Regions from separate parts of the Mameliella sp. LZ-28 genome, predicted to be linked through region 2. Evidence: riboswitches for the same ligand, from Rfam matches in the RefSeq annotation. Region 2 holds a riboswitch; each other region holds the start of a gene.
What was found. Region 2 has a riboswitch for cobalamin ahead of G9Q80_RS05220 (DUF1636 family protein). Riboswitches for the same ligand answer to the same signal wherever they lie in the genome.

Region 1 (4,558 bases), on a different contig from region 2:
CGGCACAATAATCCAGCACCCGCATGCCGGGTTTCAGCGGCAGCAGATCGACCACCGCCTGGCTGGCGGCATCCTGCAGTTCGACAAGGCCATCGAGATAGGTGCTGCTGCGCATGATCCCGCGGGCGCCCCCCGTCACCCGCAAGGCGGTGGCCGAGAGGTCATGCGGTTCCGCCAGGATCCCGTCCTCCGCCAGACGCGCCAGTGCCGTGTCAGGCGTCGCCCGTAACAGATTGACACGGAGAAAAACTTCGGCCCGGGAGCGGAGGGCCAGCGCCGTCGCCTCGGCCGCGGACCCGAGACTGTCCCGGAAGCGGGCGGCCAGCCAGTCCGGCAAATCCAGCGCCGCCGCCCCCTCCGGCGCCTGACCGGCGGCCTGTTCGTCTGCACCAAGCGGGGCCGGTGCATGGCCCAGCCCCGTAAAGATGGTGTCGGGATCTTCTTCCCTGAGACGGAGCAGCCCCAACAAGCGCGCCCGCCCGGTTTCGCCGCCGCCCAAGGCCGCGGTCGACCGCCAGCAGCGCAGCGCGTCGAAGACAAGGTCACGTACCGCCGCCCGGTCCTTTGACCCGGCATAGCGCGCGGCACGTCCCCAGCTGGTCAGGGCCTGTTCCGCCGCTTGCCCGGCGGCGATCCGGTCCAGCAATTCTATAGCGGCCTGAACTCGGGCGGCGGGGGTCATGGGCTGTTCTCCAACGGGGACAATCGACCCTGCCTAGCCCAGCGACACGGGTTTGACGAGACCCGTTCCCGGCGCGCCTTCCGCGCCGGGACTCAGCCATTCGCGCCTCGAACTCTCCATTGGAGAGTTTGCCGGGCAAAGCCCGGAGCGGCGCTCACCCGATCCGGTAGTTCGGGCTTTCGCGGGTGATCTGCACGTCGTGCACGTGGCTTTCCTTCAGCCCTGCCCCGGTGATTTTCACGAAGGTGCAATTGCGGCGCATCTCTTCGACCGTGGCACAGCCGGTATAACCCATCGCCGCGCGCAACCCGCCGACCAGCTGGTGCAGCACCACGCCCGCCGGGCCCTTGTAGGGCACCTGCCCCTCGATCCCCTCGGGGACCAGCTTGTCGCTGGCGGCGTCCTTTTGGAAATAGCGGTCGGCAGAGCCGCGCGCCATCGCGCCCAGGCTGCCCATGCCGCGATAAGCCTTGAACGACCGGCCCTGGTAGAGGATCACCTCGCCCGGGCTTTCATCCGTTCCGGCGATCATGGAGCCGACCATCGCGCAGGAGGCGCCCGCCGCGATTGCCTTGGCGAAATCGCCCGAGAACTTGATGCCGCCATCGGCGATCACCGGCACATCGCCGGCCGCCGCCGCGCATTCCATGATCGCGGTCAGCTGCGGCACGCCGACACCGGCCACCATCCGCGTCGTGCAGATCGACCCCGGCCCGATCCCCACCTTGACCGCATCCGCGCCCGCGTCGATCAGGGCGCGCGCGGCATCCGCCGTCGCGACGTTGCCCGCGATCACCTGCACCTCGTTCGACAGCAGCTTGGCACGCTCGACCGCCTCCAGCACTCCGGCGGAATGGCCATGCGCCGTGTCGACCACGATGATGTCGACCTGCGCATCCACCAGCGCCTGCGAGCGTTCATAGCCAGAATCGCCCACACCCGTCGCCGCCGCCACCCGCAGGCGGCCAAGGCCGTCCTTGCAGGCGGTGGGGTTCAACACCGCCTTTTCCGTGTCCTTCAGGGTCAGAAGCCCGGTCAGCTTGCCGTCCTTGTCGGTCACCAGCAGCTTTTCGATCCGCCGCGCCTTCATCAGGTTGATGGCTTCCTCGCGGTCCGCCGGTTCGGTCAGGATCGCCAGGTTGTCACGGGTCATCATCGCGTGGACCGGCGTGCCGTCATTCTCGGCAAAGCGCATGTCGCGGTTGGTGACGATGCCGACGACGCGATGCGCCTCGTCGATCACCGGGAACCCGGTGAAGCCGTAGCGTTCGGTCAGCATCCGCGCGTCGCCCAGGGTCTGGTCCGGGCGCAGGGTGACGGGGTTGTAGACGATGCCGCTCTCGAACCGCTTGACCCGCCGCACTTCGCGCGCCTGCTCCTCGATCCCGAGGTTCTTGTGGATCACCCCGATGCCGCCGGCCTGCGCCATCGTGATCGCCATCCGGCTTTCGGTGACGGTGTCCATCGCGGAACTCAGAAGGGGGATGTTCAACGCAATCGACTTGGTCACTTGCGTCCGTGTGTCTGCCGTCGACGGCAACACGCTCGAGGCCGCGGGAACAAGCAGGACGTCATCGAAGGTCAGGGCCTCGCGAATCTCCATTGGGGCACTCCTTGGGAGGGATCGGTTGGCGCGTCCCTATCGCACGGGCAGCGGGGAAAGGAAAGAGCGCGCGGCACCGCGTCTCACCCCCCTGCCCCATGCGTGCCCGGCCATCGGTCTTCCATGATCAAGTCATCCAGATCCAGACGACGGCGCCAGCCCCGCGCCTGCAGTTCCGGCTGGGCAAAGGATTCTTCGATATGACCGACGCAAAGATAGGCGACAACCTCGACATGGTCGGGCAAGTTCAACAACGCCCGCAGGTCCTCTTGTCGAAAGATGCTGACCCAGCCGACGCCCAGCCCCTCGGCCCGCGCCGCCAGCCAGAGGTTCTGCACCGCGCAAACCGTGGAATACAGGTCCATGTCGCGGTTGTGCGTGCGCCCCAGCACCACCTTGCCCCCGCGTGTCCGGTCACAGGTCACGGCGATGTTCAGCGGCGCCTTCAGGATGCCTTCGAGCTTCAGCGCGGCGTATTGGCTTCGCTTCTCGCTATCGAACATGGCCTCGGCCTCGGCATTGGCCTGTTCAAAGGCGGCGTGAACCGCGCACCGACGGGCCGGATCGCGGATCAGGAGAAAGTTCCAGGGCTGCATGAAGCCAACCGAAGGTGCCGCGTGGGCGGCCTCCAGCACGCGGCGCAGCATCGCAGGGCAGATCGGATCGGGCAGGAATTCGTTGCGCACATCCCGGCGCGCATTGATGACGTCATAAAGCGCCTGGCGCTCGCAGGCGGCAAACTTGCGCGCTTTTTCGGGCGCAACTGGGGAATCGGGCATTCTTCGGCTCCGCAAAATGACAATGACCGGACGCTGTCCAAGGCGCCGGTCGATGCCGTCAGGCCGGTCTTCTGGCTTGGGGTCTGCCGGGGCGGACGCCTTCCCGGGGCTGCCCCCAGTGGCATCTGTCCGCTCCATCCCCCTTACAGCGGCGGGCCCGCGCCGGTCTTGCACCGGCTTCCCGATTCTCCCCTCGCGAGGCACCTGACGGACGCAGAATGCGACAGGCGGGCCGACGGGGCAATCGCTGATTCTGTCCCCGGAACGCGAAACAGGCGCCCAAAGGGGCGCCTGCAACGATCCATGACGGTCAAGACCCGGTCACTCTGACGCCGCGTCGGCCTTTTTCTTTTCCGCCTTCTCGACAGCCTCGCCGATGGCCTGCACCGACCAGGCGAAATCCACGTCCAGCGCCGTGTCGAACACCCAGTAATCGCGCGGAACGTAGAAATTCGCGGCATAGCCCGTGCCACGTCCGCCCCAGGCCGCAAGGCCGTGGCAGGTCATGCAGTTGGTCTGGATGCCCATGTCGGTCGTCGTCGTGGTCCAGCCACCCGCGCCGTCCGGGATCTGCACCGTCTCGGTGATCCCGATGACCGGCGTGCCGAAACCGGCCTCCAGGTATGGATTGAAGGCCGTCACCAGCGCGCCCACGTTCTTGCCGCCGACTAGCGGCTGGGCCGGCACCAGCATCGAATAGGCCGGCGCCATCGCGTAATGCGCCGCCTGTGTGGTCAACGTATCGGGCCGGGCCGATGCCACCGCTGCACTTGAGGGCGTGTTGGGCCGGGCGGCGTCCGCCTCCCACCAGAAGGTCTGCCAGGTCCACTGCGTCGTCTCGCGAGAGGTGACATGCATGGCCACCAGCAGAGCGATAGAGGTCTCTCCGTCGGTCAGGTCGCGGCTGTCCCCCGTCGACTTGTTGACGAAAGCGGCATCCTCTTTTTTCAGGTCCACGGCGATAAAATCATCGACGGAATAGATGTTCCCCTCGGACGGGCTCTTGCAGTTCACGTCGACCCCGGTCGAGGTTGTCGGCCCCTCGAGGTCGAGATCGACATAGACGCATTGCTGCCAGAGCGTCTCTGGATAGCCGCCCTGTTTCATATCCGGGGTCCAGTTGGCCAGGTCCGGCTCTCCGGGCCAGGCGGTGAAGGCGTACAGCCTGCGGGTCTGGCCATCCGCGCCGGTCCACTCGGTGATGCGATCATCGGTGATCAGCTTGTAGACCGGCTTGACGTTCACCGCCGCATCGGGAAAGCGCACCTTGTCGCCCTGTTCTAGCAGCCGGTCCAGCACCTCCGGTTTACCTGTGCCGGTGTCCAGCAGGTATTGCGCCGAGGGCGGGCTGTAGGCCACGTTTTCCAACACATCTGTATTGACGATGATCCCCGCGGCATTTTTAACCGGCTCGGTCCCGTCCTTCTTTTCCTGCGCGGCGTTGGCCAGGAAACCGTCCACCAGCCCGTGCTTGAACATCTGGTTCGATTCGCC
Region 2 (4,558 bases):
GGCCCAGGCCGCACGCGAGGAGGTGGCCAGAGCAACCTGGAAAACGGGCACATCGCCCGCATCCAGCGGCGAGGCCCCCTCGGCCCCGCGCCCGGAAAAGGCGGTGGCATTGACGATGGCGACGGGGGCCAGATGCGCCACCTGCCGCGCCAGCCAACCCGAAGCACCCGGCGCCTTCAAGGACGGGGCAAAGAGCCCAATCACGTCAAAGCCGCGGTCCCGCAAGGTCGCGCACAGCGCCTCCATCGGCGCCATATCCGCCGAGACGAGATACGAGCGATAGAAGACCAGGCAGACCAGCGGGCGCGGTTTCTTCTTGGCGAAAATACCCTCGGGGGGGCTTGCCTCCGGCAAGCGGGGGGCAGACGGCCCCCCTCTGCCCTCGCCATCCCGCACAGCGGCCAGGACCGGGCAACAGACCCCGTGCTCCGGCAGCCAGGCGCCCACCTGGGGCAGCCCCTTGGCGCCACGCACCGGCCCGGCATAAAGCCCCGCCGCCAGCGCCATCTGCGCCAGCGCCGCCTGGGCCGCCACCGCGCCGCCCGCGTCGCAGAGATGGGCCAACCGCCGCAGGGTGGAGACCGGAAGAGTAGAAACCTCGTCCAGCCGCGTATCGACCCGCCCGTCACCGGGCAAAACCGCCAAGGCGATCCCCTTCGCCTGCGCCAGGGCAGCGATCTGCTGGATGCCGTAGGACCAGTAGGGCACACCACCGATCAGGCGGATCAGGATGCCCTTGGCGCCCTCAAGCGTCTGTTCGACATAGGTATCGACCGATAGCGGATGCTTCAGCGCCGCGATATTCGCCAGACGCAGGGAGGGCATCCGCCCCTCGCGCCCGCCGCCCCGTTCCCATCCCGCAGCAAAGGCGCCGAGGTCGGAATCCGAGAAGGACAGCACCACGAGGTCCGCCGGGCTTTGCGCCAGGTCGGTCGGGGTCTCGCTCTCTTCGAGTCCGTGGCTTTCGCGAAAGATGACGTGCATGGCACCGCTCCGGCGCGGCGGGGAGACCCCCGCCCTACTCTGCCGCCTCCGTGGCCACGCCCAGCACGGCACGGATCGCCTCGGGGTGGATGTCGTCATGTTCGGCGATCACGACAAGCCGACCCTGGCGGGCCTCGTCCGCTTTCCAGGGACGGTCGTACTGGTGCCGCACCCGTGCGCCCACCGCCTGCACCAGCAGGCGCATCGGCTTGCCGGCAACGCTGGCATAGCCCTTGACCCGCAGGATGTTCTGGCTCTTGGCCAGGTCCTCGATCCGCGCCACCAGGTCGGCGGGGGCGGACACCTCGGGAATGTCCACGACAATGGATTCGAAATCGTCGTGCTCGTGGTCATCGTGGTCGTCGTGGTGGCTGGGACGGGCGTCCATGTCGTCTTCTGCCGCCGCTTCCAGCCCCAGGATCACGCGCGGGTCGACGGCGCCCTCGGCCACCTCGATCACCGGCAGCGGACGCGGCGCCTCGGCGGCGATGATCTCCTTGGCCTTGGCCACGCCCTCGGGACCCGCCAGATCCGGCTTGGTCAGCAGGATGATGTCGGCGCAGGAAATCTGGTCCTCGAAGACCTCCGACAGCGGCGTCTCGTGATCCAGCGAATCGTCCGCCAGCCGCTGCGCATCCACCTTTGCCACGTCTGGCGCGAACCGCCCCGAGGCCACCGCCTCGGCATCGGCCAGGGCGATCACGCCATCTACGGTGATCTTCGACCGGATGTCCGGCCAGTCAAAAGCCTTGAGCAGTGGTTTCGGCAGCGCCAGGCCCGAGGTCTCGATCAGGATATGCTCCGGGCGCGGGTCCAGCGCCATCAGCGCCTCGATGGTCGGGATGAAATCATCGGCCACGGTGCAGCAGATGCAGCCGTTGGCGAGTTCCATGATATTTTCCGCCGGACAATCGGGGATGGCACAGCCCTTGAGGATCTCGCCATCGACGCCCACGTCGCCGAATTCATTGACCACCACGGCCAGCCGCTTGCCGCCCGGGTTCTGCATCAGGTGGGTGATCAGCGTCGTCTTGCCCGAGCCCAGAAAGCCGGTGATGACGGTGACGGGAAGCTTGGCGAGATCGGTCATGTCTTGTCCTTTTCCGGCGCTTTGGCCTGTTCGGGCGGGATGCGCGCGATGCAATTGCGTTTGAAATGTTCGGGCCGCGCGCGCCAGGGGATCACCCCGTCGCGGGCCGCATGATACAGCGCCACGCCCTCGGCCAGCAGGTCCGGATGCGACGCTTCGTGAAGGTTTCCGTAGACGTAGGTCCAGCGTTCCGCCCCGCCGCGCATGGCGACGGAACAGCCGTAGTCGCAGTTCTGCAGGCATTCCACCGGCGTCAGCGTGACCCCCTCGGGCATCTCGCGCGCCGCCAGCGCATCGTGCAGGCGCTGGCCCGGGCGTTGACCGCCCTCTGGCACCTCTTCGCCACGCCGACACTTGACGCAGACCAGCAGTTCGACCGGCGCATGGCCCGCCCCCTGTTGCGTATCGTGATCCATTCCCGACCTCCTCCGGGGCACCCCGCCCGGGATTAAAGTTGCACCTGGGATGGCAGGTCTCCTGGCTCGCGGGTCGCGGCACCCCCGCGCCTTCCCGGCCGGTCTGGCCAGTGGCACGTTGCGAGGGCGCTCACCGCTTACAGTTGCGGGGGCAGCCGCGGGGTTTCACCGCGTTCCCTGTTGTCCTCCCCGGGTGCTCCGGGGAACCATCGTGTGGGCGGTGGTGCGACAGACGGGCGGACATGTCAATCGCGAAGCACGTTGACGGGGCGCGACACGGATGCAATTCCTGCCTGAATCGATCAACGGAGCGCGCAATGGACGAGATCACAACCCGCCACAACGAAAAGATGCGCCGCATCAAGGCCGCCCGCGACGAGATGATGAAGACCAAGACCGAGGAAAAAGGTCTGATCATGGTCCACACCGGCAAGGGCAAGGGCAAGAGTTCGGCCGGGTTCGGGATGATCATGCGCTGCATCGCGCATGGCATGCCCTGCGCGGTGGTCCAGTTCATCAAGGGCAACTGGGACACCGGCGAAAAGACCTTTCTCCGTGAACGCTTTGCCGATGAATGCCGGTTCTTCGTGTCCGGTGAGGGGTTTACCTGGGAAACCCAGGACCGCGAGCGAGACATTGCCGCTGCGCAGAACGGCTGGAAGATCGCCAAGGAGCAGATCCTCGACCCCGAGATCCAGTTCGTCCTGTTGGACGAGATCAACATCGCCCTGCGCTATGATTACATCGACATCGACGAGGTGGTCGAGTTCCTGCTGCACCAGAAACCGGCCATGACCCATGTCTGCCTGACAGGCCGCAACGCCAAGCCAGAGTTGATCGAGGCCGCCGACTTGGTGACAGAGATGGAGCTGCTCAAACATCCCTTCCGCGACGGCGTGAAGGCGCAGAAAGGCGTGGAGTTCTAGACCAATGAGCCGCATGACCCGCCTGCCCCCGGCCAGCCCCTGCGTGGCCCGCTGCGTGATCGACGAGGCATCGCAGCTGTGCACGGGATGCGCCCGCAGCCTGGACGAGATCGCCTGCTGGGGCAGCGCCTCGGACGACTTTCGCGCCGGCGTCTGGGCCGCCTTGCCCGCCCGCGCCGCGAACATGGGACTGAAGACGCGCCGCCTGTCCTGGCAGGGGGATACGCTGTTGACGGAAACGGCGCGGCGCATCGGCGAGGAAGGCGCGAGCCTCGTGGCGGGCATCTGGGGCGCCTCGGGCGAGCTGTCGCGCCTGCCGGGAACCGAATGTACGGGGCAGATCGGCGACGGCGTGCTGATCCTGCGGTTGGAAAATGCCGCGCTGCGGCTGGAGGCCGCGCGCTATCTCACCGCCTTCGAGATCGACCGCCCGGAGGCGCCGACGCTGATCGCCCTTGCTGTGCCCCTGGGCCGCGCCCTGCGCGATCCGGCCCGATCCTTGACCGCGCTGGGCCCGGACTCTGACGCGCTCTTGCCGCGCGACGCAGGCGGACTGCGCTTTGATCTTGGGCTGGGCAGCCGCGCCGCACGGTTCACCGTGCGGTGCGACAAGGCGCTTGCCACTCGGCTGGCCCGGAGCCAAGGCACGGCCTGGCCGGATCACCTGTCGCGCAGCGGCCTCGCCCTGCGAGACGCGGCCCCGGTTCGCGTAATCGAAACGCCCTGCCTGCGGCTGGAAATCGATGCCGAGATCCCGCCGCCAGATGGTGAATCTCCGGAAGGGCCGCACACGCACCTCTTGCCGGATCACGTCGCGCAGGGGCTGGAAACGCCGCCAACCGTGCCCTTGCCCGCGGGCTATGTCGCAACTGCCCTGATCTACCCGCAATGACGGCTGAGCTTGTCGTCTGGGACTTCGACGGCGTGTTGAACGCCGAACCGCCGGGCGACCCCTTCGGTTGGGTGGCAGACCTCGACCGCACCCTGGGCCTGTCACCGCGCGCCTTTCGCGCCTTCCTGAACCAGCCCGGACAGGCGGCACGGGTGTTGCGCGGCGCGCTGCCGCTGGAACGGGCGCTGGCCGACTGGCTGGCGACGCAGGACACGGATGTCCGCGCCGAAACCCTGCTGGACCATTGGTT
Region 3 (4,558 bases), on a different contig from region 2:
CGGATCAAGAGGATCGCTTTTCCTGATCCTCGGCCGCCTCCAGATGCGCCCGGGCCACCTCTTGCGCCAGTTCCGCCGCGCGCATGACATAGGAGGGCGCCAGACCGGCGTCGTAGCGTGCGCGAAATCGCAGTGGGTCCGGCACCCAGAGGTAACGCAGTGGCACCAGCCGCCTGGTCGCGATATGGTCGCGCAACTGCTCGATGGGCAGGGTGCCGTGCGCATGGGTCAGCACCGGGTGCCGCGCGATGTCGCGCAGGCTCAACGCGCGACCCTGCAAGCCCAGCCCCGGCGCCGCGACCCAGACCTGCGGAAACTCGCCGAGGTCCACGCCGCCCGAGATCTGCCGTCCGAACGGCCCGCTTTGCAGCGTCAGGTCCAGCCCCCGGCTGAACAGCGACGGCGAAAGGCTGGCCGAGAGGTCCACGGTCAGTTCCACGTCGATGGCCGGAAACCGGTCCTTGAGGACGCGCAGGAATGGACCCAGCCAGCTGTGCACAGATCATCTCTGTCACGCCGAGGCGCAGCACGCCCTCGAACAGATGATCCTCTCCGGCTGCGGCCAGGAAGCCGTCCATCGCGGTCAGCACGGCCCGGGCGCGGGGCAGTATCTTGCGCCCCGTCGGCGTCAGCCGGAGCGACCCGGCATCGCGGTTGAAAAGGCGCAGCCGCAGCAGCGATTCAAGCGCCGAAATCCGGGTCGAGATATTGGGCTGCGTGGTGTTCAGCCGTTCCGCCGCGCGGTGGAAACTGGCCAGGTCGGCCACCTGCACGAAGGCTTCGAGTTGTTTGACGGTGATCTGGCCCACGCCCGCAGTCTGTCGCCTGCGACGCTCTGGCACAAGCGATGGTCCGGGGCGCGAACCGCTTGACCGCGGCAAGATGCTGCGCCACTTTGGCCTGTGATGGTGACCGCGTCCGCGCGGTCTGAAAAGGGAACGCGGTGCGGGGCCATGCCCCAAATCCGCGACTGCCCCCGCAACTGTAAGCGGCGAGCCATCCCGAAGTGACCACTGGGCCGCACGGCCCGGGAAGGTTCGGGACTGCGCCTTGACCCGCAAGTCAGGAGACCTGCCATCGCCGGGCGCCCTGCGCCCAAGCCACTCAACCCGGGCGGGGTGCCCCGGAGACGCGAAAGACGAATGGCAACCTGCCGCCCGTCCTGCCGCCGATCCATGATCCCCGCCCCAGCTTTGCGCGGAGGGCGCGATGACGATCGAACGGGTGCTGACCCTTTTACAGACACGGGCCGAAACACCGGAACGGGCCCGGGAACTGGCAAGCATGGGCTACATGCAATGGCTTGGCAGCCTGCCGGGCTGCGCAAGCTACGAGGAAGAAGCTGTGCGTGCCTGGATGCGGGCCCAGCCCTTTGCCGGCACGGATCCGGCGGTGGCGGTGTTCTGCGACCTGCTGCACCAATCCATCCGCCGTCCAGCGGTGCCGCTGGATCTACCCTTGCCACAGCCGCAAAGGCGCGGAGGCGCCCGGAAACGGCGGTTGTCGATCTGACCGGAGCCTTTGGCCGCAGTCTATGCCGTGGTCGGGACCCCGCCATTGTCCGCGGCCAGGTGCACGGTCTGCGTCGGATAGGCAAAGCTGACGCCCAACTCTTCGGCCAGGGACAGGATGTCGAGGATCAGCGCCTGTTGCGCGGCGATCTGCGCCTCGTAGCTGAAGACGCGAAAGTGCCCCCATAGCTCGATGTCGATGCTGTGGGGGCCAAGCGACTTGATGCCGATGGTCACATTGTCTGTCTCGGCCTCCGGCTGATCGCGGTAGATCTCCATCAGCCGCGCCACGAACTGTTCCAGTTGCGCACGCGGGGTTTCGTAGGTGAGGCCGATCTTCATCAGCACGCGACGCCTCCGCCGGCTGCCCCAGTTGGATATCACCTGGTCCGAAAGCTGGGCGTTGGGCACGATCATCAGGGTGTCGTCCAGCTTGCGCAGGCGCGTCGACCGCAGGCCCACCGTCTCGATCACGGCCAGCGTGTTGGCTGCCTCGACCAGGTCGCCCTTGCGGAAGGGGCGGTCCGACAGAAGGATCGCGCCGCCTATGATGTTGGACACGGTTTCGCGTGCGGCAAAGGCCAGGGCCACGCCACCGATCCCCAGACCGGTCAGGACCCCCTCGTACGGCAGGCCGGCAACATCGGCGCAGCCGATCACCGCCCCGACGACGATCAACAGTTTCATCAGCCCCTGGGCCAGCGACAGCACGATTTCGTCCGTGTAGGCACGGGTCTGGGTCGCCTTGGCCATAAGCGCGCCAAAGATCAGCGAGACGACACGGTAGGCCAGCGCGGCGCTGGCCAGGATCAGCAGCATCGCGGACAAGCCCGACACCGCGCCGAAAGCCCGCAACGTCAGGCCCAACCGCTCGCTGGCGTCAAGGAACAGAAGGGCGGCGGCCATCAATCCGACCGGGCCGGCCAACTGTCCTACAAGGCGTCCCTGCCAGGAATCCTGCCCTGCCAGTCGGCGCGCGACGGCCCATCCCGCCATCAGCACCAGCGCCATGACACCCAGGTACGTCAGGACCCCCAGCCATTGCCAGGTCTCCAGTCCCCAGGCCTCGGCCTGCAGCCAGCCGGCACGCGCAAGGACCGCCTGCCGCGTGGCAAAGAACTGTGACAGGGGCGGCGGCGTGGTCAGGCCGGGAGCAAGGGGCATCTTTTCGAGGGCCGCGTAGATGTCTGGCAGCTCTGCCATCGTCTCGCGCGAGAAACGCCAGCGCCGCTCCATGGGGCGCCCCTCGCCGTCGAGGATGTCCGTTGGTGCGATGGTGATGTCGCCGACCGGATGGCGATAATAGACATAGGGCAGGGGGCGGTTGGGATCGTCGGGAATCTCCTGCCAGTAGATAAAGCCGATCCGGTCGATGCTCTGGCGCAGGTAATCGGCCATCAGCGCGCCCTCGATCCGGCGCAACTGACGCGGGACGTGATCAAGGTTCAGCGCCCGCAGTGCGCGGGTATCGCCCGCGCCGTCCCAGTCCTTGGCGCCCAGGAGGAAGTCCATCATCACCATGCGCGGACTGCCGGCCCGCGCCCGTTCGAGCGCCTCAAGCGTGTCGTGCCCCCGGGCATCAATCAGTCGTTCCAGATCTGCCTGCAGGATCACGGCGGGCGGGACGACCAGCTGCCACAGTCCCTCGGCGCCCAGGCGGAACCGCAGGCTGTGGTCGGCGCTTGTGCCTGCCGGGCTGATCTCGAAGGCCAGCGTCTCGCCAGGTTCTGCCCCGGCACGCGGGACCGGTGCATCCCAAAGCCGGAAGGTCGAGATATCGAGAATGTGCCAGAGCGCGCGCCGCCGTCGTTCCCGGTCCGACGAGTCCCCCTCCGGGCCATCGTAGGTCAGCAGGGGTTCGATCCAGCGCACCTGGCCTTCGCGCCCGTGGTAGATGGCGTCATTGCCCGCGGCGAGGATGCTGCGCAGCGTGGCCTGCGGAGTGGCGCCGCTGAACCAGGTGGGGCGTTGTTGCTGGGCGATCGCGGCGCGATGCCCGTTCCACCAGTCGCCTGACCCGAAACGCCCGGCAAAGCTCTGCCCGTCCGCCGACAGCACAAAGATGAAGTCGCCGCTTTCCCCACCCTCGGACCATGTGCCGCGCAGGACGCCGTCGCGCGTTGTGCCGGTGACCGAGCCGTCGCCGGGCTGGTAGGTGCCGCTGACCGCGTCGCCGCGTTGTTGCAGTATCAGAAAGGCCTCTCCGGAGGACCAGAACGTCTGCCAGTCGCCGGGCCAGCCGGTATGCCCCTCCGGTTGAGCTGCCAGCGCGCGGGGCAGCATCAGGCAAAAGACCAGCAGCATCGAAAGGGCGGCGATACGGCGAAGGGGCAGGGGCATCCGTCGGATCCGTCTTTGGGTCGCGACAGCATAGGCGCTTGCGCGGGCCTCGTTGCGATTCGGGGCGGTGGGCCGGTCCTTGTTGCCGTCTGCGTGGCAGAAGGGTCACGGCGTTGCGCGCCTTTGGGGCAATGTTGGCACAAGTCTGCGCAAGGAAAGGGCTTTGTTTCGTCTGCGAACCCGGAACAGAGTGTTTCCGGGACTGGATCGCAAATCCGGACTCGCGCAATGGTGGTATGTGTAAGGTGCCGCCGGGTAAGAGTGTGGCATTTTCTTGGCCAGATTCGGGCGCACCCCGCGCCCGGACTGGAACGGCAGGCCCCCGGCACGAAAGGGCCTGCAGCAGAACAGGGATCTTGGGCGAATGGCTTTGCCGACCTTGAACGGATTGTTCACTGGCCCGCTGCGTATCGACGTGGCGCTGCAATTCGACACGCTTGGCGGCGGCACGTCAAAGCCCCTGGTGGCCTTGGGCGCACAGGGAGAGGCGCCGCAACTGGTCTTTGGCCAGCTGGGGGCCAGCGCCGATCTCTACTTTGATTTCATCCAGGGAGACGAGACCTATCGCCTGGTGGCCGAGGATGCGTTGGTGGCCGGGGAAACGGCCACCTATTCGGCCCAGATCGACGATGCCGGCGTGATGTCGATCCTCAAGGACGACCAGCCCGTGGCGCAGATGCAGGCCGAGGTGCCGGTCGGACTTCCGG
Region 4 (4,558 bases), on a different contig from region 2:
CGAGCACCGCGAAGCCCGGAATATTCTGCCCCGCCATCGTGATCAGGTAGAGCGGCAAGGCCACAGAGATTGCCGAGAGCGGGGAAAAGCTGGGCGGCACGATATCGAGCACCGGGCCCCAGTTGATCGCAGACGCGTCGGTACGTGCCGACGGGTCGACCCCCAGGAACAGCACCAGGACAAAGGCTGCCACCGCAAGCGGCATCGCGGCCAGGCGATTCCAGGCCAGGCCCACGACCCAGGCCACGACGATGGGCAGGACCAGCAGTGGCAGGTTCCCGAGCGCAAGCGCCGGCGCAAGACAGAGCTTCAGCAGGACCCCGGCCAGCAGCGCGCTTGCAATCGGCTTGGGGATTGCCGCGACGGCGCGCCCCAGGCCGGGGATGACCCCTGTCAGGACGATCAGCAGGGCGCAGATGATCAGGGCACCTACCGCCTCGCCGAACCCTCCGGCCAGCATCGCCGTTGCCGCAAGAAAGGCGGCGCCGGGTGTCGACCAGGCAACCGCGGCGGGGGTGCGCGTGACGATGGGCAGCCAGATACTGCAGATCCCCATGCCGATGGTCGCAAAGAACAGGCCGGTCGCGGCCTGGGTCTCCGAGGCGCCCATTGCCGTCAGCCCGGCCAGAACGATCGCAAAGGAGGCCGCATAGCCGACGAAGGTGGCCAACACCCCCATGTTGAGTGCCGAAAACGAAAAATCCTTGATCATGAAAGGGTCCACTGCTGCCTGACTCGCGCTCCCTACTTGACCGAGGATGGCGCGAACCTCCAGATCAGACATCTTCGGAACGCAGGGCGGTTCACCGCGAAAATCGTCCCCGTGACAGCGACGGCGACCCTGCCGCGCGCAGGGACATGACTGCCGGCCGGTTTCCGCGACGGGGCGGCGAAGGTTCTGGACAGTGATGGTTTTCCATGTCACCAGTTGCGGCGATGGTGCTGCGTTCGGGTCAACCCCGGAGCGGCTGAAAAGGGAACACGGTGCGAGAGACCTCTCTCAATTCCGTGACTGCCCCCGCAACTGTAAGCGGTGAGCAACCCGTCAATCCACTGGATCGACTGCGATCCGGGAAGGGACGGCGCGCTTTGATCCGCGAGTCAGGAGACCTGCCATCAATTGATCGCAACCAATCGGGCGGCGGGCCCGAGGAGGACAAGATGACAGTTCCACAGGGCCCGGTCCCGTGCGCTTGCCTGTTTCCTCTGAACGAGGGCTGGGCATGGACGCATATGTATTCCTGATTTCAGCGAGTTACGTCAGCGCCACCCGGTTCCGCAAGCTGGCCGATGCTCTGGTTCAGGAAGCCCCGTGCCATGCGGTCGCCCTGCGTCTCGAAGGCGAGGGGCAGAACCTCTGGCGGGTGCTGGACGCCCTTGCCGCCGAGGGCGCCAGCCGGATTCAGCTGCGGCCCATCGGCTTGCCGTTTTCACAAAGCCTGGAACGGTGGCTGCCCGGGGCGGCGGCAAGCTGGTTGCACAAGCGCGGCGAAGCGGCGCCCGAGCTGTTTTTTGCGCGCCCGGCAGAGGAAGACGCCGGCTTGGTGCGGAATGCCGCGCGGGCGCGGGTCCCGGCATCGCGCATCGCCCCTTTGCCGGACGGCGAGTTGGGCAAGGGCTGGGATGCGCCGCCGGAGTTTCGCCATCACCTGCTGGTCTGTGCCGGTCCGCGTTGCCACCTCAAGGACGCGCCTCATCTGGCCGATGTTCTCAAGGCCGAACTGCGCCGGGCGGGCGTCAGCGCCGACTGCCTCGTGACGACGACCGGTTGCCTGTTTCCCTGCAACGCCGGCCCGGTGATCGTGCACTACCCCGAAGGCCATTGGTACCGGGTGACCGACGTGGCCGATGTTCGCGCGGTCGTCACCAAGGCGATCGGCGCCGGCGCAATCCCCCGACATCTTTTGATTCACAGGACCGGAGACACCCATGAACCCGTTTAAACTCAGTTTCGTCCTTGCAATGGCCGCCGGAGCGGCTGTAGCGGACCCGGTGACTGTCGAAAGCTGCGGCGCGTCCTTTACCTATGACGCGCCCCCCAGCCGGGCGATCACGCTCAACCAGCAGGCCACCGAGGTCATGCTGGCGCTTGGCCTGCAGGACCGGATGGTCGGAACCGCCTACATGGACGACGCCATCCCCGAGCAATGGGGAGCGGCCTATGACAGCGTGCCCGTGCTGGCAGAGAAATACCCCGCCGCCGAGGTCGTCCTTGCGCAAGAGCCTGACTTCCTGTTCGCGGGATTCGGTTCCGCCTTTTCCGAGGACAACCTGGGTGCCGCGCAAAAGTGGCATGACCTGGGGGTGGGCACCTATCTGGCCGATGCCTCCTGCAAGGCCGCGCATCCGAAGGACGTTCCCCTGACACAGGCCCCGATCCTGCGCGACATCGAGGTGATCGGTGACATCTTTGGCGTGGCGGACCGTGCCGACGCGCTGATCGCCGAAACCCGGGCGCGCATCGACGCGGTTCAGAATGACCCGGCGGGCGGTGGCCGGACCGCGTTCATCTATGACAGCGGGACGGATACGCCCTATTCCATCGGCTGTTGCGGCGGCCCGGCGCTGCTGGCCCGTACTGCCGGCCTGCACAGCATCAGTTCCGAGGTTCATGGCACCTGGATCGACCTTTCGTGGGAACGCGTCGTCGCCGCCGATCCCGAGGTGATCCTGCTGATCGAGGCGGATTGGTCTACTGCTGCGGACAAACGGGCCTACCTGGAAAACGATCCGGTACTGGCAGAGCTGTCGGCGGTCAGGAACGGTCGCTACGTGGTCGTGCCCTTCTCGGAGACCCTGCTTGGCATGCGCTTCGCCGATGGGGTCGAGCGTGTGAATGCGCAGCTCAAGGCATTGGACTAAGTGCCCGCCCGGTTTCCGATCCTGTTGGTCGCGACCCTTGGGGGGCTGCTGTTCGTGGCCCTGGCCGGTGTCCTTTGGGGCACGGCCCAGATCTCCTGGGCCGACCGGTTTGCCATCCTGATGCGGGATGAGACCGCCCCGCGAGGACTGTCCCTGATCGTCTGGCAGTGGCGCATACCGCGCGTCCTGGCGGTGGGGCTGATCGGGGCCGGGCTGGCCCTGGCAGGGGCGCTGATGCAGACGGCCCTGCGCAATCCGATGGCAGACCCCTACCTGATGGGGCTGTCGTCGGGCGCCTCGGCCGCTGCGGTGGCGGCGATCATCTGGCTGCCCACGGGCATGACCGACCGGCTTGGCGTGCCGCTCATCGCCTTTCTCGGGGCGGCGCTGGCCTTTTTCATGACCATTGGCCTGTCGCAGAGACGCGGCAGGATGCCCGACCCTCTGGTGGTGATCCTTGCAGGTGTCGCCGTGTCGCTGATGTTCCAGTCGCTGACGGCCTTTTTCCTCTATGTCGGTGATCCGCACGCCACCCGCAACGCGATGGGCTGGCTGATGGGGACGGCGGCGGGCACGCAATGGCATGAGGTGCCGATGCTGGGCCTGAGTCTTGTCGTGGTTGGGGCGGTCGCCCTGCGCAACGCAAACGCGCTGGACGCGACCCTGCTGGGCGAGGAACGGGCGCAGGCGCTTGGGTTTCGCATCGGCCGCATCCGGCTGTTGATCTTCGTGGCGACGGTGCTCTTGACCGGGCTGGCGGTGTCGGTGGCGGGGATCGTCGGCTTTGTCGGTCTGATCGTGCCGCATATGGCGCGGCTGCTGACCGGTGCCCGGCACCGGGTTCTGCTGCCCCTGACGATGGCCCTTGGCGCGGTGGTCCTGATCGCCGTCGATCTGCTGTGCCGGGTGCTTCTGGCGCCCGAGGAACTGCCGCTTGGGGTGTTGCTGGCGCTGTTCGCGGCGCCGCCCTTCATCCTCATCCTGCGGGGGATCCGTCATGTTGCATGACCCTGTTCGCCGGGATGCCGCCCTTTGCATCCGGAACCTGAGTGTCTTTGTCGAGGGCAGGGGCGTTGTACAGGACGCGTCCCTGTGCGTGCCCAAAGGGGAAATCCATGGCTTGCTGGGACCGAACGGCGCCGGCAAGACAACGCTCTTACGCACGCTCTACCGGGCCACGCGGCCAGCTTCGGGGCGGATTGAGGCCTTTGGCAGGGAGATGGACAGCCATAGCCACGTGGAATGGGCACAGGTGCTGGGCGCCCTTGTGCAAAGCGCGGGGTTGCTGGCGGGATTGACGCCCCGGGACATCGTGGAAATTGGGCTCGAGGCGAAAGGCCTGGGACGGGGCGAAATCCGGAGGCGCCTCGACGAGGCGCTGGGGATTGTCGGCTTGACCGACAAGGCGGATCAATCCGCCGAGCGGCTGTCCGGCGGAGAGCTGCAGCGCTGCTACTTTGCCCAGCTCCTGGCCTGCGATCCGCAGGTCTACGTGCTGGACGAACCGACCAATCACCTGGACCTGCACTATCAGCTGGTGCTGCTGGACGAGGTCCGGCGCCGGGGGCGGACCGTGCTGATGTGCCTGCATGACCTGACCCTTGCGATGCGCTATTGCCACAAGGTCTACCTGATGCAGTCCGGCAGGATCGTGGCCAGCGGAGCGCCTGCGACCCTGTTGAGCCGCGACATGCTC

Region 1: another riboswitch for cobalamin. It lies ahead of bluB (5,6-dimethylbenzimidazole synthase); the one in region 2 lies ahead of G9Q80_RS05220 (DUF1636 family protein).
Region 3: another riboswitch for cobalamin. It lies ahead of G9Q80_RS10840 (hypothetical protein); the one in region 2 lies ahead of G9Q80_RS05220 (DUF1636 family protein).
Region 4: another riboswitch for cobalamin. It lies ahead of G9Q80_RS07290 ((2Fe-2S) ferredoxin domain-containing protein); the one in region 2 lies ahead of G9Q80_RS05220 (DUF1636 family protein).

What each region holds. Positions count from the first base shown of each region.
Region 1 covers NZ_JAANYX010000011.1:68,264-72,821, reverse strand. Annotated here, with positions in the region: gene G9Q80_RS06960 (RsmB/NOP family class I SAM-dependent RNA methyltransferase) at 1-682, opposite strand, end outside; gene guaB (IMP dehydrogenase) at 837-2,285, opposite strand; gene bluB (5,6-dimethylbenzimidazole synthase) at 2,369-3,064, opposite strand; cobalamin riboswitch at 3,109-3,287, opposite strand; gene G9Q80_RS06945 (hypothetical protein) at 3,386-4,558, opposite strand, start outside.
Region 2 covers NZ_JAANYX010000008.1:18,823-23,380, reverse strand. Annotated here, with positions in the region: gene cobN (cobaltochelatase subunit CobN) at 1-984, opposite strand, end outside; gene cobW (cobalamin biosynthesis protein CobW) at 1,019-2,074, opposite strand; gene G9Q80_RS05220 (DUF1636 family protein) at 2,071-2,490, opposite strand; cobalamin riboswitch at 2,525-2,716, opposite strand; gene cobO (cob(I)yrinic acid a,c-diamide adenosyltransferase) at 2,808-3,416, shown strand; gene G9Q80_RS05210 (DUF1289 domain-containing protein) at 3,421-4,308, shown strand; gene G9Q80_RS05205 (HAD family hydrolase) at 4,305-4,558, shown strand, end outside.
Region 3 covers NZ_JAANYX010000012.1:49,890-54,447, reverse strand. Annotated here, with positions in the region: gene G9Q80_RS28160 (LysR substrate-binding domain-containing protein) at 5-499, opposite strand; partial or broken gene G9Q80_RS28575 (helix-turn-helix domain-containing protein) at 675-767, opposite strand; cobalamin riboswitch at 890-1,093, shown strand; gene G9Q80_RS10840 (hypothetical protein) at 1,210-1,512, shown strand; gene G9Q80_RS10835 (mechanosensitive ion channel family protein) at 1,533-3,851, opposite strand; gene G9Q80_RS10830 (PIG-L family deacetylase) at 4,216-4,558, shown strand, end outside.
Region 4 covers NZ_JAANYX010000011.1:147,942-152,499, forward strand. Annotated here, with positions in the region: gene G9Q80_RS07285 (benzoate/H(+) symporter BenE family transporter) at 1-712, opposite strand, end outside; cobalamin riboswitch at 921-1,132, shown strand; gene G9Q80_RS07290 ((2Fe-2S) ferredoxin domain-containing protein) at 1,224-1,943, shown strand; gene G9Q80_RS07295 (ABC transporter substrate-binding protein) at 1,930-2,862, shown strand; gene G9Q80_RS07300 (FecCD family ABC transporter permease) at 2,863-3,870, shown strand; gene G9Q80_RS07305 (ABC transporter ATP-binding protein) at 3,860-4,558, shown strand, end outside.